Regions from separate parts of the Mesorhizobium sp. M1163 genome, predicted to be linked through region 1. Evidence: riboswitches for the same ligand, from Rfam matches in the RefSeq annotation. Region 1 holds a riboswitch; each other region holds the start of a gene.
What was found. A riboswitch is a leader RNA that binds a small molecule or an ion and turns the genes downstream of it on or off. The one in region 1 is predicted to bind thiamine pyrophosphate.

Region 1 (7,704 bases):
CGGTGGTATAGGGGAATACATCAAAACCGTCCTCGCACAGGATGCGGGCGGCCTCGACCAGCCCGAACACGTCCGGCTGCAGCGTGTCGTGGTTGCCGATCACTTCGAGCTTGATCCAGTTGGTGCCGAAAACTTCGCGCGCCATCTTCGCGGTCGTGACCGCTTCCTTGACGGAGTGGCAGCCGGCAGTGTTGGGCAGGATTCTGACGCCGAGCGAGCGGATCAACGACCAGAATTGTTCGCCGGCCCTGCCGCCTGCCATCTCACGGCGTAACGAGACGGTTACCGCCGAAGCGCCCGACGCCTTGACGGCCTCGGCAAGGATGGCCGGCGATGGATATTGAGCGGTGCCGAGAAGCAGGCGGGAGGCAAGCGACGTTCCGAGAAGATCGAACATGGCCTAGCCTCCCTGCATCGGTGAGAGGATTTCGATCCGGTCGCCGTCGCTCAACCGGAATTCCGCCCGGTTGGCTTTGTGCACGAGGTCGCTGTTGACGGCCGTTGCCAGCCAATCGCCTTCATAGTCGAGCGCCGCAAGCAGCTCGGCCAGCGTGGTGGCTGCAACCTCATGCACTTTGCCGTTGACCGTCAGTTTCATGAGCAAGCTCCTTCGTTCCGTCTTGATGGAAGACCAGGTCGGCCGCCTGGCGCGCCATGGCAGGGGCGAGAAGAAAGCCATGGCGATAAAGCCCGTTGACTGCGACGGTGCTTCCATGTGCCTCGACACGCGGCAGATTGTCGGGAAAAGCAGGACGGACGCCGACACCGGTTTCAACGATCCCGGCCTCGCCGAATGCCGGATGGAGGGCATAGGCGGCACCCAGAAGCTCCATCATCGAACGCACCGTGGCCGGCTCGGCGGACCCGCTCTCGATCATGGTCGCACCGACCATGAAACACTGGCCGGTGCGCGGCACCACATAGAGCGGAAAGCGCGGATGAAGCAGCCGGACCGGGCGCGACAGCGAGATGTCGGGCGTGCGCAGGATCAGCATTTCGCCGCGAACGCCGCGTAGCCGGTCATCGATGGCTGCCATTCCCGTGCAGTCGATCTGATGATCGAAACCAAAAACATGCCAGACCTCGGTGCCGAAGTGAAACTCGACACCCATGGCTGCGAGCTTGTCATGAAGCGCTGCCATCGCCTGACGCGGGTCGAGATGCGCCTCGTCGGAGAAGAGCAATCCGCGCCGGAAGCGGCCGGCGAGGTCGGGCTCCAGGAGCGCAATTTCGTCTTCATCGACACGCCGATGGCCCGAGGTGCGGCTGGCGAAGCGGTCGATCTCGCCCGCATCGCGCGGCGCGGCCACGACCAGCGTTCCGGCCCGCGTCACCTGGCCGGGCGTTGCGGCATCCCACCAGTCGGCGGCACCGCGCCCGAGATCCAGCACCGGCTGCTCGGCGCTTTCGCGCTCGCACCATGGCGCCAACATGCCGCCGGCGAACCACGACGCATTGCCCCCAAGGCCAGGCCTTGTCTCGGCAACGGAAACCGCCGCGCCGCGTGCGGCGAGCTCGAAGGCGGCGGTGAGGCCGGCAACGCCGGCCCCTTTGACCAGCACCTTCATAATGGCTCACGTGGCTGAGGTATGAGCGGTGCGCCGGTCTCGTCCGCCGGCAGGTAGAGATCGCCGCCCTCGCGGTATTTCGCCGCCATCGCCGCCATGCCCTCCTTCTGCGCTTCGGTGCGGATGTCGTGGGAAATTCGCATCGAGCAGAATTTCGGCCCGCACATCGAGCAGAAATGCGCCAGCTTGTGCGCCTCCTTGGGCAAGGTCTGATCGTGGAAGGACCGCGCGGTTTCGGGATCGAGCGACAGGTTGAACTGGTCCTCCCAGCGGAATTCGAAGCGCGCGCGGGAAAGGGCATCATCCCTGACTTTCGCCGCCGGATGACCTTTTGCCAGGTCGGCGGCATGGGCGGCTATCTTGTAGGTGATCACGCCGATCTTGACGTCGTTGCGATCGGGAAGGCCGAGATGCTCCTTGGGCGTGACGTAGCAGAGCATGGCGGTGCCGAACCAACCGATCATCGCCGCGCCGATGCCGGAGGTGATGTGGTCGTAGCCCGGCGCGATGTCGGTCGTCAGCGGCCCAAGCGTATAGAACGGCGCCTCGCCGCAGACGGCGAGCTGCTTGTCCATGTTCTCCTTGACCTTGTGCATCGGCACGTGGCCGGGGCCTTCGATCATTACCTGGCAATCCTTCGCCCAGGCGATCTGTGTCAGCTCGCCGAGCGTCTCCAGCTCGGCGAATTGTGCTGCGTCATTGGCGTCGGCGATCGAGCCAGGACGAAGGCCGTCGCCCAGCGAAAAGGACACGTCATAGGCGCGGCAAATGTCGCAGATCTCGGCGAAATGTTCGTAGAGGAAGCTTTCCCGGTGATGATGCAGGCACCATTTGGCCATGATCGAGCCACCGCGCGAGACGATGCCAGTGACCCGGTCAACGGTCAGCGGGATGTAGTGCAGCCGCACGCCCGCATGGATGGTGAAATAGTCGACGCCCTGTTCGGCCTGTTCGATCAGCGTGTCGCGGTAGACCTCCCAGGTCAGGTCCTCGGCGATGCCGCCGACCTTTTCGAGCGCCTGATAGAGCGGCACCGTGCCGATCGGCACCGGCGCGTTGCGGACGATCCAGTCGCGGATGTTGTGGATGTTGCGGCCGGTCGACAGGTCCATCACCGTGTCTGCGCCCCAGCGGATCGCCCACACCATTTTTTCGACCTCTTCAGCCATCGACGATGTGACGGCGGAGTTGCCGATGTTGGCGTTGATCTTGACCAGGAAATTGCGACCGATGATCATCGGCTCGCTCTCGGGATGGTTGATGTTGGCGGGAATGATTGCGCGTCCGCGCGCCACCTCATCACGCACGAAATCCGGCGTGACGAAATCGGGCAGTGTCGCGCCGAAAGCCTCGCCGTCGCGCTCAAGCTTGCCGTGCAGGATCTCGCGACCAAGGTTCTCGCGGATGGCGGCGAACTCCATTTCGGGTGTGATGATGCCGGCGCGCGCATAGGCAAGCTGCGTCACCGCCTTGCCTGCTTTGGCTCTGAGCGGTTGGTGGCGAATGGGAAATTCCGGCGTCAGGCGTTCGCCCGTCGCGAATCCGTTGTCCTCCGGCCGGACATGGCGGCCGTCATAGGCCTCGACATCGCCGCGCGCCGTAATCCATTCGTGGCGAAGCCGTGCAAGGCCATTTTCGATGCTGGTTTCGACAGTCGGGTCTGTATAGGGGCCGGACGGATCGTAGACGGTGACGGGCGGTTCGCCGGCCGTCGGATGGACGGAGATTTCGCGCATCGGCACCCTGATCTGCGGGTGGATGGCACCGGGCTTGTGGATTTTTCGTGAGGCGGGCAGCGGTCCCGTCGAGACGGCGGGGGTGAGGGCATTCATCTTGAGGCTCCTTTGCTCGTTGCATTGGAGACCCAGTTCTGTGCCGGGAGGATGAAAAGACGCTTCTGTCGACCTGCCGAAACAGGACCTCGGGCGTAAACTCCCGCAAAGCGCTTGCACCGTCCCTACGCCAGTATGAACTGGATCAGGTTCAACGGGTCACTGCGCCGCGAATGCCAGCAGTATCTCAGCCCCTTGCCGGGACTCCCCTGGTGAATGCGTGAGGTTGGACGGGACGGCTCCGGTTTGTCAAGCGCGTTCTGGCCGCGGCTGATCGGCGGCCGGTCAGACCGTGCGGACAAAATCGTGCATGTCTCGGCGACAAGTCAAGCCTCGGAGATGAAGGCAGGGACAAGGGAATCGCAAACCGTCGGACTGAAAATCGATCCTGATGATCACACCTTCAATGGGCACCAAAGGTTTGCGCGTAGATCGCCTCGATTCTTCCTGCCTCGTCACTGGTCAGCGTGGCGAATTCCTTTTCGCGCGCGCGGTTCGATAGATGTCCATCATTCTGGTGAAGAAAACGGAAGAGCAGATCGGTCAACCGCTCGGGCATGTCAATAAAGGCGTCCACCTGCTGCCGGAACTGATCGTAGCGCTGCAGAAATGCGGTTTCCTCGGGAAGGTCCCGTTCGATCGTCCGCTGAACGCAGGCATAGAGGAATTCGGCGTGCGGGGTTGCATCGAAGAACCGGTAGAAATCACCGGTGTCATTCAGCACCCGGACGTTGAATTGCGGCGTCGGTTCCCATTCCACCAACGGCAGAAGGCGCTGCGAATAGCTCTCGAGCACGCCCCTGTACTCGTTGATCTGGTCCAGGATCGCGGCCGAGACGGGAAAGACCACTCCCGGCGGATTGAAGCCGCGCATGGCAAGGACGTGGTGGATTAGGTAGCGGTGAATGCGGCCGTTTCCGTCCTCGAACGGGTGAATGTAGACAAAGCCGAAGGCGAGGATTGCGGCGGCTACGACTGCATCAAGGTTTTGCGCGGGGCCCTGATCGAACGCCGCCATTCCATCGATTAGCCGCGGCAGGTCCTCGGGCCGAGCGCTGATGTGATCGGGCAAGGGCGTGCCGTTGTCTCGGTCATGCTCACCGACGAAACCTCCTTCTTTTCGGAAGCCAAGTCTTACGAAACGGGCGTCGCCAAGTACAATTCTTTGCAGACGCAGCAGCTCATCGCGATCGATCGGCCAGCGGCCGGCTTCGCCGATGGCGCGGCCCCAGCGCTGGATGCGATCTTGCGGCGGGTGCTCGCCCTCGATCGCATAGCTTGATCGCGAGTCTTTGAGCAAAAGAAAGGCGGCGGTCCGAGCAAGAAGGTCGCGCGGCACGTCCGCTACGATTGCCTCCGCGCGCCGCGGTAGTTCAAGGCCGATGAATTTTTCGAGAATCTTGGTGCGGAACACCAGAGGGCAGAACTCACGCGTGCCGGGGAGATTGTCCCTTACGCGGTAGCGCGAAGCGGTCTTGTCGGGTCCGGGCCACTGCAGCTCGGGATCGACAACCGGAATGTATCGTCCGGCCGCCGCGTCCGGCAGATCGATACGCGCTCCCCTCAGCCATTCATATAAAAACCAGATGCGGCGGGCATAACTGCCGGTCGGGCTTTCACGGACCAGCGCCTCGATCGGCGCGGGACCGGTCACTTGGAACAGCCGCTTGAGGACGGCAAGGTCCAGTCCCTCGTACTTGAGCGCAAAGGTCAGGTGGCCTTCGAGGGTAGGATTTGGGGCGTGGCGGGGGGTCATGATCCGCCAGCCATCCCGTTCGGTAATGCGATGATGCTCGCCCGTGGCGAACAACCTACGGGGCAAGGGCACGGCGAGCCTGTAGGCTCCGATCAGCGCGCTGTACCCGGCCGGGGTCGCCGTTTCAGGAAGGCGGATTTCCTGAAAAACGGTAACAGGACCTGAAAATTGGTGCTCTTGCACCGCAGGCATGAAAAGCGAATCCTTTCATCGAATTTTGGTTCAGTTGGGCCAACATCTATGAAAAATGATCCTATTCCATGAAAATTGATGCCACAAGACAAATTTTCCGAAAACCGATTCTAAACGGTGCTGGAGTCATCAAGCGAGAACTCCGCCACCGGCTCAAGGAAGCGACTTCAGACAAAAAGGTGAGTCCAGGAACCGCCATTCGCCGGTCTTTTAGTCACGAGGCCGGCACGGATGGCCCGCCTTACGTCGAGCCGGATTGCTCGAGTAGAACCGCGCCGTTCGGGGCTCACTCATAGAGTGCTCCGGCGCGCGATCCCGATTTGATAGCCGCGATCACGCTCGCGACTGATCTTGGTGACGTGGCGGCGTCGGAGTAGAAAACTGATGCAGGATCTCGGTGGCGTCGTGTGTGTGTGTGACCTGAAGTGAGTTCTCTGCGGTATGGGGGACGGAACGCAGCGCGCGCGTCTTCTCGGCAAACAGATCGACGAAGCGGCACCGAAGGGAAGTTCCTGGCATTCATTCTCGCCATCGCTGCCCCAATTTGCCGACCGGACTGCCGATCGATCTCGCCCAATACTTTGCGCGCGCAAGGGCCGAAGCTGAACTGGGTGGCACCTGCTCATTCGGGAGCTAACTCATGCTTGGCGCGCTAGCCCGAGAGAGCTGTGCCTGATCGAATGCGTGAAATCGTAGCTCGGACACGGTCATCTGTCACCCGCGTTCGGGCTGTAACGGAAAGCGCGACATCGTCTCCAATGCTCGTTCCCCACGTCGAGGGCCCAGCGGCTTGGCTGCGGGGGGGACTGTCAGCTAGTGGCCGCTGGGCCTTGACGACCAGCGAGCGTAAGAGGAGGCCCTGCGCTGGCTGACGAAAACTTGCGAGCAAAGCCACGGAAAAGCATCATTCGAACGAACTCTTTCGTCGAGACGAGGAGGGCAGTGAGGCGGTAGCCGCCGCTTTGAAGCTCTCCGGCAGCTGCTACGCTGGTCGTTCAGAGGGTCGCAGCTGCGCTTGCGCCGTCATATCAGATAAGTCTAATATAATCCGCGCCTAGCCATCGAACGCCGCGGCGCCCTCGGGTCGGCGCTATTCATCGGGTGGGCATGTCGGGTACGCAAGGGAGGACGAAATGAGACTGGTTCAGTCATTTGCATTTGCTGCTGTGCTGCTTCTTTCGTCTGCATTGTCTGCGGCCGCCCACTCGGCTCGTGAGGACATCGAGGCGGCGTTGGTAAAATTCATGGACGCCTTCAACAGCGGAAACGCAGCAGCGGTAGGTCAAATGTATACCGACGATGCCGCCCTGCTGCCACCCGACGGCAAACGCGTCGATGACCGCAAGGGCGTGGAAGAATTCTGGCAGGGCGCAATCAAGGCCGGGATGAAGAATCTCACCCTGAAGGCGCTGGAAGTGGAAGGGAGCGGGAATCTCGCCTACGAAGTTGGCGCATTTACGCTCAGTGTGCCGAGCAAAGGTGGTGCCCCTTCCACCGTTGCGGGCAAGTACATTGTCGTTTGGAAAAAAGGGGGCGACGGGACATGGCGCCTGCATCGGGACATCTGGAACTTAGGTGCGGCCCAATAGATTCCGCGATCCGTGAGGCCGGCGCGGCTTGCAACAGTTCCAACGAAAGTCCATGGCAATAGTTGATGTGACTGAATTGATTAACAAAATTGAACAGACTTGATGGGTCTGCTCATCGAGTCGGCTATGGATCTATCGCGCTACCGATCAGCGAGGCGGTAAGATTCGAGCTCAGCAGAACGGCTGACCACCACTTGCCGGGACTAGAGTGTTCTCCGGCTCGGCGCGCCGCTGAGGACTCTTGTTCATTTGGTCATGCGCAATCCGTGGTTCTCCAAGAACCCGTCCATCTCGTCAAATGCCATCTGAGCCGAGACAACTAACTATCATTGGGCAAGTAGCGGCTCAACGGCTCCAGAAGAAAGCAGCCCCCTATGCTCGTTCAACATTCGAGATCGCATCGGGCAAGTCTTTCCACGTCCGGGTACGCCATGCTGCTTCGACCGCCCCTTTTTTCTTGCGGATTTAGGAATTCGAGCTTTTCGGTTGTTCCGATCATCCATTTGGGAAACGACCGATGCCGGCAAGCAAGGTTTTATGGGGCCAGATCCTCACCGCCTTTCTGATCGTCGTCGCGACAACATGGGGAGCAACACAGTGGACGGCAGGGCGGCTCGGCTTTCAAAGCCAACTCGGTCCGCCGTGGTTCGAATTGGCTGGACACCCCGTTTATCCGCCACCAGCCTTTTTCTGGTGGTGGTTTTTCTACGACGCCTACGCGCCGAACGTCTTCCTGGAGGGCGCGGCGATTGCGGCGAGCGGAAGCC
Region 2 (7,704 bases), on a different contig from region 1:
CGAAGAGCATCTCCTGGCGCTGCGCTGGAAGGAGAACAATGACCAGCACGCGCTGCACCGCATCACCGTCGCCCATATGCGGCTGGTCATTTCCATGGCGTCGCGGTTCCGCCACTACGGCCTTCCCCTGGGCGACCTGATCCAGGAAGGCCATGTCGGGCTGCTGGAGGCCGCCGCCCGTTTCGAGCCCGAGCGCGAGGTGCGGTTCTCGACCTATGCGACATGGTGGATCCGCGCCTCGATGCAGGATTATATCCTGCGCAACTGGTCGATCGTGCGCGGCGGCACCAGCTCGGCGCAAAAGGCGCTGTTCTTCAACCTGCGGCGCCTACGCGCCCGCCTGGCAAACGGCGCCGAGCAGACGTCGAATGCCACGCTTTACCGCGAAGTGTCGGCGGCTCTCGGCGTTTCCGAAGCCGATGTGGCGATGATGGATTCCCGCCTTTCGGCACCCGACAGCTCGCTCAACACGCCGCTTGCCGACGATGCGGGCGCAACCGAGCGGATGGAGTTCCTGGTTTCGGATGACCCGCTGCCCGACGAGGTCGTCGGCGACACGATCGATGTCGAACGCCGCTCTGTCTGGCTGAAGACGGCGCTCGGCGCGCTCAATGCGCGAGAACTCAGGATTATCGAGGAGCGCCGGCTGAGCGACGAGGGCGCGACGCTCGAAGCGCTCGGCGAGACGCTCGGCATCTCCAAGGAACGTGTCCGGCAGATCGAGGCGCGCGCCATGGAAAAGCTCAAGGCGGCGCTGGTGAAGCAGAACCCGGAATTTCTCGCAGCCTGAATCGCGTCGGCTGCTATTTGTCGGTGACGATCTTGACCTTGTCGCCGGCCGAAACGGCGGCGCCCGGCGACAGCGCGTTGAGCACCCTGAACAAATCCAGCTTGCGGTCGACGCCGACCATCTGTGCGGCCAGGGAGCCCATTGTCTGGCCGGGCTGCACCGTGACGATGCGGATACGCAGCGGCTTCAACGCCGCCTTCTCGGCAGCACTCAGGATGCGGAACGAGCCGCTGACCGAGCGCGCCACCGTGCTCAGCGAGGTGCTGGCCGAAGGCGCCGCGGTCAGCAAGCGGTAGACCTGGCCGCCGGCGCGGATCACCGCAATATCGAATTGCCAGCCATCGGCGCCAGCATGCGCGGTTGCCGCTTCGTTGCCGTTGATCGTCTCCTGGCGCACGCTGCTGTCGTCGAGGCCGGCAACCCAGCCGCTGCGGATGTAGTCGGTCAGCGAGCGGCCCTTGTCGATCGAAACGCCGTCGAAGCGGATGGCGATGTCGCCCGGGCCTGTCGCCGTCACCGCCGCTGCCGAATTGTCGATGATGAAGCCGTTGGGCGCCGAGAACGACACGCCGAGGCCAGGATGCAGGAAAGTTTCGCCGCGCACATAGCCTTCCTCCGGTGTGTCGCCGTAAAGCAGCCCGTCTACGCCGGAAAGGAATGAATCGCGATCGCGCGACCCGACACCGGGCGCGCCGAACTGGCGGGCGTGGCGCTGCGCGAGGTCGATACGCTGCGGCGTGTTGGGGTGCGTCGCCAGGAAGTCGAGGCTGGCGTCGGTGGCGCCGCTGATCGAGCGGAAATCGGTATAGGCCGACATCGACTGCAAGAAGCGGCCGGCAGCGTAGGGATCGAAACCGGCTTCGCCGATCGATTTGATGCCGATGGCGTCGGCCTCCAGCTCCTGATTGCGCGAGAACTGGGCCAGCCTCAGCTTGCCGCGGATCAGCGCCGCCTTGGCCGTCGGGTTGTCGCCGAGCACATCCGAAACGACCTTGGTCGCCAACCCCTCTTCGGCTTCCAGCTGCTGGCGCTGCAGGCCGTGATTGGCCGTAACGTGGCCCATCTCATGCGCAATGACGGCGGCAAGCTCGGCTGAATCGTTGGCCAAGGCCAGCAGGCCCCGGGTGATGTAGAGATAGCCGCCCGGCAGCGCGAAGGCATTGACGTTGGGCGAGTTGAGGATGGTGATGCGGTAGGTCTGGGTCGGGTTGGCCGACACTACGGTCAGTCTGCCGACGATCTTGGCCACCATGCGCTCGAGCTTGGGGTCGGAATATTCTCCGCCATAGGTGGCGAGGATGCGCGGGTGCTGCGCCTTCGCCAGTTGGGCGAGCTTGCCGTTGGCGGCGACATTGTCGACCGTGATCGGCTTGTCTGAGGGCTGAAAGCCTGATTCCTGCACGTCGGGAGGCGTGAACATCTGGCAGCTTGCCAGCGCCACGGCAAGACCGGCCAGCGCCAGAAAGCGCGCCAGCGGTTTCACCCTCCGATTGTCGATGCCGGTCGGCAGATCGGCTTCCTTTCAAGTCCTGGCACGTGACCGTGAAAATCGGGCGCGATTTCCGGAAAGCATCACGCGCAAAATCAAGTGCTACGGCGTCCTTCGTGCGTCCGACAGATACGAGGCAGCAAGGGCAAATCACGGTCTAAGCCGGACCAGCTCCTGGCGGACCTAGCCACACTACCTCGACCATGGCAAGCAAGCGCCGCTTCGCCTTCCGCCGGTTTGACCATAAATTATGTCCGCTTCCGGGCAACATCTCGTGATCCAGCCGCAAACGGACCCGAGCCGATATAGCGTCGGAATGCCTCCGGTCCAGCCCCGACGAAAAAATCGGCCGCGGTGCCCGTCGCGGCAACCGTGCCACCATCCAGGAAAACCATGTTTTGCCCGATACGGCGCGCATCGTCCGGCTGGTGCGTGACGAATAGCACCGTCATGCGCTGCTCCGAATGGACGTCGGCGACCAGGTCGAGCATGTCGTCGCGCAGTGCCGGTCCGAGCGAAGCGAACGGCTCGTCGAGCAACAACACCGGCCGGTCGCGCACCAGGACCCGAGCGAGCGCGACGCGCTGCCGCTCACCGCCGGAGAGTTCGCGCGGCAGCCGGCTTTCCTTGCCGGCAAGGCCGACGCGCTTCAGCGCTGCGGCGATTGCGGCGCGGTCAGCCTCGCTCAGCATGAGCGAAGGCGAGCGGCCGAGCCCGACATTCTGCTCGAGGGACAGATGGGCAAACAGGTTGTTTTCCTGGAACACCATCGATACCGGCCGCGCTGATGGCGGCGCAGTGCTGACGTCGGCGCCGCCGATGAGCACGCGGCCTGACCGCGGCGCCTCGAAACCGGCCACCAGATTGAGCAGCGTCGACTTTCCCGAACCGCTCGGCCCCATGATGGCGGTGATTTCCGACGCCGGGAAATCGACATCGAATATAAGCGGCGTTTCACCATAGCTGAACGAGACATTATCGAGCCGCACGGCCGCGCCTTTTTCGACCGAAATCGACCGTTCCGGGCTGATCGGCATCATGATTTCTCCCTCCTTCCCAGCCAGTCCGCGGTCAGCACAAGCGCCAGGCAGACAAGGCCGAGCAGCAGCGCCAGGCCGGCCGCATCCTCGGTGCGGTAGCTGCCCATGCGCGCCAGCAACAGATAGGGCAATGTCTGCACGGAATCGCTGCCGAACAGCGCAATGACGCCGAGATCACCGAGCGACAGCGCCATGGCGAAGGCGAAGCCGGTGGCGAGCGGCCGCCGCAGCGACGGCCAGTCGACCAGACGCAACCGGTTCCAGCCCGAGATGCCAAGCTGTGCACAGAGCCGTTCGTGGCGTTCGCTCGCCGCGTCATAGGCGGGGCGGATGGCGCGGATGGCGAACGGCATCGCCATCACCGCATTGACCACAACCACCATGACAGGGGCGATCGCAAAGACATCGCTGACGCTGCGCAGGAGCAGGAACCAGCCGGCACCGATGACGATGGGCGGCACCACCAGGACGAACCCCGCACCGGTGTCGGCCAGGTGTTCGAGCAGCGTCCGCCTGCCGGTCCGCCGGGTGAGCGCCAGCGCCCGGCGCGCCATAACCAGCGACAGCGACAACGCCAAGGAGAGCAGCGCCGATAGGAGGGAGAGCACGGCACTGGTCGCCGTCGCTTGCCGCACCGCGCCCTCGCCGGCCAGGCGGCCGAGATCGGCGCCAAGCCCGGCCGACAGCGTAGCCGCCATCGGTCCGGCGACAAACAGCAGTGCCAGCCCGATCACCAGTGCGTTCAGCACGGTCTCGGCCGCACCGGCTGAAAAATACCGGCGCGGGGCTACCGGCAGATTGGCGTCGCCGGTCATACTGGCGCCAAGCCGCGTCAGTGCCAGCACGACGACGAAGGTCAGGGCAATCTGCAACAAGGTCAGCGTCACCGCCCGCGCCGGGTCGAAGTCGAAACGCAGCGCCTGGTATATGGCAACCTCCAGCGTCGTCGCGCGCGGCCCGCCGCCGAGCGTAAGCACGATGGTGAAGGAGGTGATGCACAGCATGAAAACGAGCCCGGCAACGCCCGGCAGGGCCGCACGCAACGCCGGCCATTCGATCAGCCGGAAGGCCGGCGCAGCACCCATGCCAAGCTGGCTCGCCAGCCGCCATTGGTTAGCCGGCACCGTCTGCAACGCTTCCAGGAACAGTCGCGTTGCCAGCGGCAGGTTGAAAAAGACGTGGGCGACGAGAATACCCGATAGGCCATAGATGCCGGGCCAGTTCTGGCCGCCAATCGCACCGAGCAAGCCGGCGAAATACCCGGCGCGGCCATAAAGTGCCAAGACACCGAGTGCGGCAACAATGGCCGGCAGCGCCAGCGGCACGGCGAAAAGCTGCAGGACAAAGCCTCGCCCGAAAAACTGTGGGTGCCGCGACAGGGCGCGCGCGACGAACAGCGCCGGTGCGACGGAGAGCAGGGTCGACAACAGAGCCTGCCAGAGCGTGAAGCGGGCAACACGGAGGAGATAGGAATCAAAGGCGGAGGCGGCGCCCGACAGGTCGCGCATGGCTTCGACGACGAGCCCGGCGAATGCCCCGCCGATCAGCAGCGCGATGGCGGCGAGCGCGACGATGCCGGCAGCGACGCGGGTATCCGATGATGGCGCGCGTTGCACGCTAGACCACCAGATTCGAGATTCTTAGCGAGGATTGCGTTCCTTCGCGCGCCCCTCTGTCCTGCCGGACATCTCCCCCACATGGGGAGAGATTGGCAGGTTCAGCGCTCCGCTCATTCCGGCAATGTCGGAGATTGGCGAAAGCCGGCATGACGGCCAATCTCCCTCCTTGTGGGGGAGATGTCCGGCAGGACAGAGGGGGGCGCCGTAGGGCGATCATCTTTCTATCCGAGCTACTTGCTCATCACCGCCAGCCACTCGTCGACCCAGGCCTTGCGATTTGCGGCGACCTCTTCCGAGCTGAACAGCAAGGTTTTGGTCGGTTTGACGAGCTTGTCGAACGCCGGATTGAGCGGCTTGTCGGTTTTGCCGGCCGGGAACATCCAGTTGGTTTCGGGAATGACGTCCTGGAATTTCGGCCCGGTCATAAAGGCGATGAACTTTTTCGCCAGCGGGTTCTTCGCGCCCTTGGTGGTGATCCCAGCGACCTCGATCTGCAGATATTCGCCTTCCTCGAAGGACGCCGCCTGGTAGCGCGAGGTGTTTTCGGCAACCATGTGGTAGGCTGGCGAAGTGGTATAGGACAGCACCATCGGCGCCTCACCCTTGGTGAACAGGCCGTAGGCCTCGCTCCAGCCCGGCGTCACCGTGAGCACCTTTGCCTTGAGTTTGGCCCAGGCTTCCGGCGCCTTGTCGCCATAGACCGACTTGACCCACAACAGCAGGCCAAGGCCCGGCGTCGAGGTGCGTGGATCCTGGATGACGATTTTGTCGCCGGCATCGCCCTCGACCAATTCCCTGAGGCTCTTCGGCGGGCTCTTCAGTTTTTCGCTATCGTAGACGACAGCGAAATAGCCATAGTCGAACGGCACGAAGATATCGTCGCGCCAGCCGCCCGGCACACTGACGTCCGTCACGGCGCCATGCGGCGAAAACAGGCCGGTTGCCTTGGCGTCCGCCGTCAAATTGGTATCGAGGCCAAGCACGATATCGGCCTTGGTCGCGGCCCCTTCCAGCTTCACACGGTTGAGCAGTGCCACGCCGTCGGCGACCGAGACGAATTCGACGACGCAGCTGCACTCGGCCTCGAAGGCCTTCTTCACCGCCGGTCCCGGACCCCAATCGGCGGTGAAGCTTTCATAGGTATAGACGGTCAGCTTATCCTGTGCCGATGCCTGCCCCGGTAGGGCAAGCGCGGATGCCGCAAGCAGGATAATCGAGACAAGAGAGTGGAAAAAACTGCGCATCGGCGCCTCCTTCGTTCGCGTTGAAAGGAATTGAGGCGTCGGGCTGTCCGAAACGTCTAATCCCTCCGCCGGTACAAACCGGATCAGGTTCAGCGGGTTGGCAGTCTTGCCTCTCAGCCGGTCCGCGAAGATCGCGTCCGGCACCCCGTTAGAGCGTTTCGACACATAGGCCCGGCCGAAGTGCTGCGCAAGCGGAAGTTTGCCGGGCATCCAAAGCGCGGCGTCCTGTTTCATCTGCCGTTTCATCTTCCGTTTCCGGGGCAGGGCTGGTAAGGGCCACGAGATATGAGCACATTCACCATCCTGCTTGGCGGCGATCTCATCCGCACGCCGCTGCTCGACCGCCAGGTCGAAGGCTCCCGCGTCATCGCTGCCGATGCCGGTATCGGCCATGCCCTTATGCTGGGCCTGATGCCGGAACTCTGGGTCGGCGATTTCGATTCCGTGCCTGCCGATTTGCCGGAGGATCTGGCCGCCGTGCCACGGCAGGTGTTTCCCGCCGAAAAGGACAAGACCGACGGTGAACTCGCTATCGCCGCCGCGCTCGAACGCGGTGCGACCAGCCTTGTGCTCGCAGGCGCCTTCGGCGGCAAACGCACCGACCACATCTTCCTGCATTTGGCGCTCAGCGTCCGGCTGGCGGAAGGCGGAACGGAAGTGCTTTTGACCAGCGGCGCACAGGAAGGCATTCCTTTGCTGCCTGGAAAGACTGGCTTCGATTATGTCGACGGTACGCTGTTTTCGGTGCTCGGCTTTTCGGATCTCGCCGGCCTGACAGTCACCGGCGCCAAATGGCCGCTCGCCCATGTCGAGGTTGCCTTCGGCTCGTCGCTGACCATCTCCAACGAGGTCAAGGGCCGGCTGGAAATCGCGCTGGCCAGCGGCCGCGCGCTGCTGCTCGCGCATCCTTTTCCCCTACCTGAAAGCTGACATGGCGCCGCCGCTTCTCAATCTCGACGGGATAAAGCTGACCTTTGGCGGCGCGCCGCTGCTCGACGGTGCCGCCCTGACGGCGTCAGCTGGCGACAAGATCGCCCTGGTCGGCCGCAACGGCTCTGGCAAGTCGACGCTCCTCAAGATCGCTGCCGGGCTGATCGAACCGCAGGACGGCGAAGTCTTCCGCCAGCCCTCGGCGACCGTGCGCTATTTGCCGCAAATGCCCGATATGGACGGTTTTGCGACCGTTCGCGCCTATGTCGAGGCAGGCCTCGGGCCCGCCGACGATCCCTACCGCGCGACCTATCTGATGGAGCATCTCGGCCTATCCGGCGAAGAACGGCCGAACGACCTCTCCGGCGGCGAAGCGCGGCGCGCGGCACTCGCCCGCGTCATGGCGCCCGAGCCCGACATTCTTCTCCTCGATGAGCCGACCAATCATCTTGACCTTTCGGTTATCGAATGGCTGGAGGAGGAGCTTGCCCGCACCTCCTCGGCCCTGGTCGTCATCTCGCATGACCGCCGTTTTCTCGAACGCGTGTCACGCGCCACAATTTGGCTCGACCGCGGCCAGACCCGCCGTCTC
Region 3 (7,704 bases), on a different contig from region 1:
ACAAGGTCGTCGGTGGTATAGGGGAATACAGCAAAACCGTCCTCGCACAGGATGCGGGCGGCTTCGACCAGACCAAACACATCCGGCTGCAGGGTGTCGTGGTTGCCGATCACTTCGAGCTTGACCCAGTTCGTACCGAAGACTTCGCGCGCCATTTTCACGGTCGTGACCGCTTCCTTGACGGAGTGACAGCCAGCAGTGTTGGGCAGGATTCTGACGCCGAGCGAGCGGATCAGTGACCAGAATTTTTCGCCAGCCCTGCCGCCTGCCATCTCGCGGCGCAGCGAGACGGTCACCACCGAGGTTCCCGACGCCTTGACCGCCTCGGCAAGGATGGCCGGCGAAGGATATTGAGCGGTACCGAGAAGCAGGCGCGACGGAAGCTCGGTTCCATAAAGCTCTAACATGGTCTAACCGCCTTGCATGGGCGAGAGGATTTCGATCCGGTCGCCGTCGCTCAACTGGAATTCCGCCCGCTTGGCTTTGTGCACGAGGTCGCTGTTGACCGCCGTCGCCAGCCAATCGCCCTCATAGTCCAGCGCGGCAAGCAGCTCGGCCAGCGTGGTGGCGGCAACCTCATGCGCTTCGCCGTTGACCATCAGTTTCATGAGCAAGCTCCTTGGTTGCGTCTTGATTGAAAACCAGGTCGGCAGCCTGGCGCGCCATGGCAGGCGCGAGAAGAAAACCATGGCGATAGAGTCCATTGATCGCGACGGCAGTTCCAAGTGCCTCCACGCGCGGCAGATTGTCGGGAAAGGCTGGACGGATGCCGACACCTGTTTCAACGATCCCGGCCTCACCAAAAGCCGGGTGGAGGGCATAGGCGGCACCGAGCAGTTCCATCATCGAACGCGCCGTCACCGGTCCGGCGGACTGGCTTTCAACCATAGTCGCGCCGATCATGAACTGCGTGTCGGCACGCGGCACCGCATAAAGCGGAAAGCGCGGATGCAGCAGCCTGACCGGGCGCGACAGCGAGATATCACGCGTGCGCAGGATCAGCATTTCGCCGCGAACGCCGCGCAGCCTGTCATCGGCTGCTGCGATTCCAGTGCAGTCGATCTGACGATCGAAATCGGAAACAGGCTGGGCGTCGGCGCCGAAGCGAAATTCGACGCCCATGGCCGCGAGCTTGTCATGAAGTGCTACCATCGCCTGGCGCGGGTCGAGATGAGCCTCATCGGGGAAGAGCAATCCGCGCCAGAAGCGGCCGGCGAGGTCGGGTTCCAGGAGCGAAATTTCATCTTCGGCGACCCGCCGATATCCCGACGTGCGGCTGGCGAACCGGTCGAGCTCGCCAGTATCACGCAGCGCGGCCACGACCAACGTTCCGGCACGTATCACCTGACCCGGTAGCACCGCATCCCACCAGTCGGCGGCGTCGCGTCCGAGATCCAGCACCGGCTGCTCGGCGCTTTCACGCTCGCACCATGGCGCGAGCATACCACCGGCGAACCACGACGCATTGCCCTCGATGGCAGGCCTTGTCTCGGCAACGGTGGTCACCGCGCCGCGTGCGGCGAGCTCGAAGGCGGCGGTGAGGCCGGCAACACCGGCCCCTTTGACCAGCACCCTCATGATGGCGCATGCGCCTGTGGCATGGCCGGTGCGCCGGTCTCGTCCGCCGGTATGTAGAGATTGCCGCCCTCGCGGTATTTCGCCGCCATCGCCGCCATGCCCTCCTTCTGCGCCTCGGCGCGGATGTCGTGGGAGATACGCATGGAGCAGAATTTCGGCCCGCACATCGAGCAGAAATGCGCCAGCTTGTGCGCCTCCTTGGGCAAGGTCTGATCGTGGAAGGACCGCGCGGTTTCGGGATCGAGCGACAGGTTGAACTGGTCCTCCCAGCGGAACTCGAAGCGCGCGCGGGAAAGGGAATCGTCCCTGAGTTTCGCCGCCGGATGACCCTTCGCCAGATCAGCGGCGTGTGCGGCTATCTTGTAGGTGATGACGCCCGTCTTGACGTCGTTGCGATCGGGAAGGCCGAGATGTTCCTTGGGCGTGACGTAGCAGAGCATGGCGGTGCCGAACCAACCGATCATCGCCGCGCCGATGCCGGAGGTGATGTGGTCGTAGCCCGGCGCGATGTCGGTCGTCAGCGGCCCAAGCGTATAGAACGGCGCCTCGCCGCAGACGGCGAGCTGCTTGTCCATGTTCTCCTTGATCTTGTGCATGGGAACATGGCCCGGCCCCTCGATCATCACCTGGCAATCCTTGGCCCAGGCGATCTTTGTCAACTCGCCGAGCGTTTCCAGTTCGGCGAATTGTGCTGCGTCATTGGCGTCGGCGATCGAGCCGGGACGAAGGCCGTCGCCCAGCGAAAAGGACACGTCATAGCCGCGGCAAATGTCGCAGATCTCGGCGAAATGTTCGTAGAGGAAGCTTTCCCGGTGATGGTGCAGGCACCATTTGGCCATGATCGAGCCACCGCGCGAGACGATGCCAGTGACCCGGTCAACGGTCAGCGGGATGTAGTGCAGCCGCACGCCCGCATGGATGGTGAAATAGTCGACGCCCTGTTCGGCCTGCTCGATCAGCGTGTCGCGGTAGACCTCCCAGGTCAGATCCTCGGCAATGCCGCCAACCTTCTCGAGCGCCTGGTAGAGCGGCACCGTGCCGATCGGCACCGGCGAGTTGCGCACGATCCAGTCGCGGATGTTGTGGATGTTTCGGCCGGTCGACAGGTCCATCACCGTATCGGCGCCCCAGCGGATCGCCCACACCATCTTTTCGACCTCTTTGGCCATGGACGAGGTGACGGCGGAGTTACCGATATTGGCGTTGATCTTGACCAGGAAATTGCGACCGATGATCATCGGCTCGCTCTCGGGATGGTTGATGTTGGCGGGAATGATTGCGCGTCCGCGCGCCACCTCCTCTCGGACGAATTCCGGCGTCACGAAATCGGGCAGCGTCGCGCCGAAAGCCTCGCCGTCACGCTCAAGCTTGCCATGCAGGATCTCACGACCAAGGTTCTCGCGGATGGCGACGAACTCCATTTCGGGCGTGATGATGCCGGCGCGCGCATAGGCAAGCTGTGTCACCGCCTTGCCGGCCCTGGCCCTGAGTGGCCGGTTGCGGACTGGAAATTCTGGCGTCAGGCGTTCGCCCGTAGCGAACCCATTGTCTTCTGGCCGGACGTGGCGGCCGTCATAGGCTTCGACATCGCCGCGCGCCAAAATCCATTCGTGGCGAAGTCGGGCTAGGCCTTTTTCGATGCTGGTTTCGACAGCCGGATCGGTATAGGGGCCCGACGGATCGTAGACGGTGACGGGCGGCTCGCCGGCTGTCGGATGGACAGAGATTTCGCGCATCGGCACCCTGAGCTGCGGGTGGATGGTACCGGATTTGTGGATTTTGCGTGAGGCAGGCAGCGGTCCCGTCGAGACGGCGGGGGTGAGGGCATTCATCTTGAGGCTCCTTTGCTCGTTGCATTGGAGACCCAGTTCTGTGCCGGAAGGATGAAAAGACGCTTCTAGCGACCTGCTGAAACAGGACCTCGGGCGTGAACTCCCGCAAAGCGCTTGCACCGTCCCTACGCCAGTATGAACTGGATCAGGTTCAACGGGTCACTGCGCCGCGAAAGCCAGCAGTATCTCAGCCCCTTGCCGGGACTCCCCTGGTGAATGCCTCAAGTTGAACGGGCCGGGGTTGTCTTGTCAAGCGCATGTTCGTCCTGCGGCGGCGGTGGGCGGCAATCAAATTGGGCCCAAATTGGGCCGACGGCCTCGCCACGGGTCGCGGAGAAGTTCCGCGGGAGATAGGGCAGGTGTGGCCAAAGCTGCATTTGCCTCATCAAACTTGATGTGACATTGACGTAGACGGAACTGCTGCGTTTCAAGGATCTTAAGCCGTCAATGCCTGATCGGAACAGAACTGGTGGGCCGCCCGAACGCCCCACAAACATCGTGCTCTCGATCACCTCCTATTGTCGCCGGAAAAGGGGTGATCGACCAATCGATCAAGTCGACCGCTCGCTGAAGGGCGCCCTCGGTTTCAGCACGGCTGGGCGAAGTGGCAATGACATGTCCAATCCAGTCTCGGAAATCCCCCTTCCTGACGATCGGTGTCTTGGGTTCAACATTCAATTTGACCTCGGCCACACCTGATATAGCAGCTGCCTGAGTGTCGCCACCAATCCAGTCCAGGGTGCCATCTTGATCAGGAAGCAGGAATCGCGCGGCCGCAGTATGCGAATGCTTTTTGCGCAGATCCCATTCCTCGCCAATTGACAAGCTTGATGTGCTCGGTGACGAGGTCGACACCGTAAGCTAACTGGACCAGTTGAGGGTCGGGCGCGCCACTAAGACGCGGATTGACTTCAATGACAACTGGACCGCGTTTCGTGCACCGGAGTTCAATGTTAGTTGGCCCCCAGCCAAGGCCGAGAGCCCGCAAACAGCTCAACGAAACATCGGCGATGCGCTCACGCTCCTGATCGGTTAGCAGGGCCGGATACGTCACCTCACGTATGACGAAATGGGGGAGGGGACCAAAGTCATTGGCGCAAATCGCAACGACCTCATTCCCCATAACATTAATGCTATAGAACGGGCCCTGTGCGAATTCTTCGACGAGTATTTTCGGTGTAGACCGCCATATGTGCTTTCCGCCCAATAGATAGGTCGTATGTTCGGCTACGTCTTCGAGGCTGCGGCACAATCGGACACCCATGCTGCCGCTGCCTAATGCCGGCTTAAGAATCACGGGCAGGCCGATCTCTGCAGCCGAGCTTTCTACCTCCGCCGCATTCGTTGCCAACCGATAAGCCGGTATTGGAACGCCGGCCTGCGCGAGGAACTCGCCATGAGCCGGGTGCGCAGCGATCGTCCGACGCTCTTGTATTTGCTGGATCCCAGCCGGCTCCGCCTCCGACTGCCTCGGTAGCTCGGTATCCTGAGCGCGTCGGCGGCATCATGCCATTATCATCCTACGAATTGCATGCTCCATCGTCCTGGACGAGACCGGTTTGGCTAGCCAAAGGACGAAGGTCTGATTACCAGATGTGATCGGCATGGGGTCGCTTCCACCAACGACGATGATGGGCACCGTCATCAGGGTGGTACGTACGGCTTCGGGCTGTCCTGGCCCGAGGAAAGTCGCTTTATCGAAAATTAGGAGGTCGGCTGCCTTCCCGCTCTCGATCCAGTCGCAAAGACTTTCGAAGGTCGCGAAGCCGACAGGCTTATAACCAAGCGCGGCGATCTTATCGTTGTAGATCTCCAACGCTGCTGGATCGGGCTCCACGACTGCAATGATTTCTCCGTTGCCAAGTGATCCATCGCATGGGCCGAAAGCGCTATCAGCTCTGACCTGCTCCTCAGCGCAGGCCGGTAAGTAGAGATCGAAGCGTGTACCTCGGCCAACAGCCGAGGTGACGTCAAGGCATCCTGCGAGCGCGCTCACATGGCGGTCCACTGCAGCAAGACCCAGTCCGGTCCCGCCGACGCGAGAGCGCGTGGTAAAAAAGGGCTCAAAGATATGCGGAAGCACCGAACTTGCGATTCCTTGGCCATCGTCGCTGATGGAGAGGAGAACGTAATCTCCCGGTTTCAAGGTGCCCTTAGCCACGGGCTTCGTTTGACAGACGTGAGCGCGAGAAACGCTAATCTCGACACGGCCCTCATTCAAGAGAGCCTCCGACGCGTTCTTGCATAGATTCATAAGGATCTGCTGTATCTCGGTCGGGCTGCCCTCGATCACCGTTTGCCACTCGTTGATCTTGAAGTTCAACTGAACATCCACACGAAGTGCAACCCGCAGCAATGGCGCGAGATCCATTACACTCTCCGAGACGTCGAAAGGCATCGCCACGCGCTTCCGATTTCGGCTTAGTGACAAAATTTGGTCAATAATCAGTTTGGCTCGGTTGCTGGCCAAGATAATTTGGCCGATGTGGCCCCGAATTCTCGAGGGGCGACGCACAAGACCTTTAGCCATCTCTGCGTAGCCGACTATTGCTCCTAGAACATTATTGAATTCATGTGTAACGCCGCTTGCGATTGTGCCGACAGCCGTCAGCCTTTCCGCATGCTCCCATCGACTCTCAAAAAGGTTACGTTCCGTGTGTACACGTTGCATTTCAAGATGGTTGCCTAAACGCACAGTAGCGCTCGCCAGAACCAGGAGGTCGTCTGTGGAGGGTGGTGAGCGATCTCCTTCAAAAACAAGGATACAAACCGCAGCCTGCTGATCGGAGGCCCTGCAACCAACAATTTGACAAACACCGGTAGTGCCTACGGCAGTCCGAACCACTTCCGACGCGGGAACGACGCGAAACACTGGCTGTTCCGGGTGTACAAGTGAGACGACTTCATTGATTAGCGTGGCGTTCCAGACGCGCATGCGCTTGTTCGCGACAAAGTACTCGGTATTCCTGCTGATACTCGGATCCACCAGAGCAAGCGCGCATTGATCCGCATTGAAAACGCATTGAATGAGTCTAAGCGCTGCTTCGGTGGAGAAGCGCCGCGAAGCCTTCGTTGCTTGACTGTCGATGAAACAAGCTTCGATCTCACTCATCGCCGCTTCAAGCTCTAACCGCCTTTCCAACCGGTTCGTCCGCACATGCAGCGTGGAGGCTCGAATGGTCGCAAACAAGCAGAGGCATATGGACACCAAGCCAAAGAAAAGTCGTGTACGCTGCGCTTGCGCGCTGGCGAAGCTGTAGGCTTTCAGATGTTCTCGCTCCAATTCGGCAGCCTTGGCGAACGTGTCGAAGGATGGGATCCGATTGACAGCGCGGTCCAACCTCAACATTGAGGACAGGATAGCGCGGCCCTCGCGGGCAACATCCTCCGTGACTTGGTCCTGGCTAGGAGGAAGTCGGCGGAGAGACTGATCGATTTGTAATGCGAGGCTGAATCCCGGTCTGGCCGAAAATTGAAGGATCAGATTGGAAAATTCAGGCCTGTTCGACACTCCCCCCCGAAGGCGATTAGCCGAGCGAGCAAAGCGTACGAGAGAGCTTTGCAGAAGCTCATTTTGCGCGGCCGAGGCCGAGATGGCAGCTTCTGTGTTTTCGAGGGACTTTTTGAGCTGTGCAACCAACCTGGAGTGCACCCCGGAGCTCTCATTGGGCGAAATCTCAACAAGGCGTTGGTAGTTTTGAAGGTTCCTTTTTAATGCTTGCCCGGTAGAAGCAACGGAACGGAAGTCCAATACCATGTCGGCGCGGGCGACGTCTCGCTGGAGCAATGCGTAGTTGATCTGAATCGTCCGCAGTTCGCTTAGGACCGCCTCGTTGATCTGGGGGTCTTGCCACTGTATCGCGACCAAGAGCGCAACCGAGGCCACTAGGGCCATTACAGAAGCTTTGTCGGTACTGAGCCATTTTTCCCAAACGAACGGCGTTTGATCCGCGGTGCGTGCCTTGCGAAGGTCCGATTTGAATTCTAGCTCCCCATCGCGTCGGTGTGCGGCCGGATGCTGCTGGAACAGGAAAGCCAAGTGTACCTCTCCCCTCAAATAGGCGGTGTAGACACCGTTGCACTCTGCCCCCATGGCCCGCTGACCTTCCATTGATTCGCGGGCGTTTCGACCTCGACGGCGAGGCGGCAGCACAAGGCGGGCAACTGATCGCAGTTTTCGGAACTGGTCTTCCGAGAGATCATCGAAGGGGCATACAAGCGCACGCCTGCAGCAGCCGAGGATGATACCGGCCGGTCAAACGCAACTGGCGAGGGCCGGATCTGCTGTTGGCTG

Region 2: linked by a shared signal. The riboswitch ahead of thiB (thiamine ABC transporter substrate binding subunit) and the one ahead of thiC (phosphomethylpyrimidine synthase ThiC) in region 1 are both predicted to bind thiamine pyrophosphate.
Region 3: linked by a shared signal. The riboswitch ahead of thiC (phosphomethylpyrimidine synthase ThiC) and the one ahead of thiC (phosphomethylpyrimidine synthase ThiC) in region 1 are both predicted to bind thiamine pyrophosphate.

The regions. Positions count from the first base shown of each region.
Region 1 is NZ_JAMYMF010000045.1:39,537-47,240, forward strand. It holds gene NKH43_RS30900 (thiazole synthase) at 1-397, opposite strand, end outside; gene thiS (sulfur carrier protein ThiS) at 401-598, opposite strand; gene thiO (glycine oxidase ThiO) at 567-1,568, opposite strand; gene thiC (phosphomethylpyrimidine synthase ThiC) at 1,565-3,400, opposite strand; TPP riboswitch at 3,505-3,621, opposite strand; gene NKH43_RS30920 (Fic family protein) at 3,804-5,348, opposite strand; gene NKH43_RS30925 (YybH family protein) at 6,482-6,937, shown strand; gene NKH43_RS30930 (conjugal transfer protein TraG) at 7,455-7,704, shown strand, end outside.
Region 2 is NZ_JAMYMF010000043.1:14,459-22,162, reverse strand. It holds gene NKH43_RS30335 (RNA polymerase factor sigma-32) at 1-790, shown strand, start outside; gene NKH43_RS30330 (M48 family metalloprotease) at 804-2,210, opposite strand; gene thiQ (thiamine ABC transporter ATP-binding protein) at 2,528-3,319, opposite strand; gene thiP (thiamine/thiamine pyrophosphate ABC transporter permease) at 3,316-4,935, opposite strand; gene thiB (thiamine ABC transporter substrate binding subunit) at 5,169-6,182, opposite strand; TPP riboswitch at 6,226-6,340, opposite strand; gene NKH43_RS30310 (thiamine diphosphokinase) at 6,468-7,112, shown strand; gene NKH43_RS30305 (ABC-F family ATP-binding cassette domain-containing protein) at 7,114-7,704, shown strand, end outside.
Region 3 is NZ_JAMYMF010000025.1:6,197-13,900, reverse strand. It holds gene NKH43_RS22465 (thiazole synthase) at 1-407, opposite strand, end outside; gene thiS (sulfur carrier protein ThiS) at 411-608, opposite strand; gene thiO (glycine oxidase ThiO) at 577-1,578, opposite strand; gene thiC (phosphomethylpyrimidine synthase ThiC) at 1,575-3,410, opposite strand; TPP riboswitch at 3,515-3,631, opposite strand; partial or broken gene NKH43_RS22445 (ATP-grasp domain-containing protein) at 3,855-4,797, opposite strand; gene NKH43_RS22440 (two-component system VirA-like sensor kinase) at 4,915-7,449, opposite strand.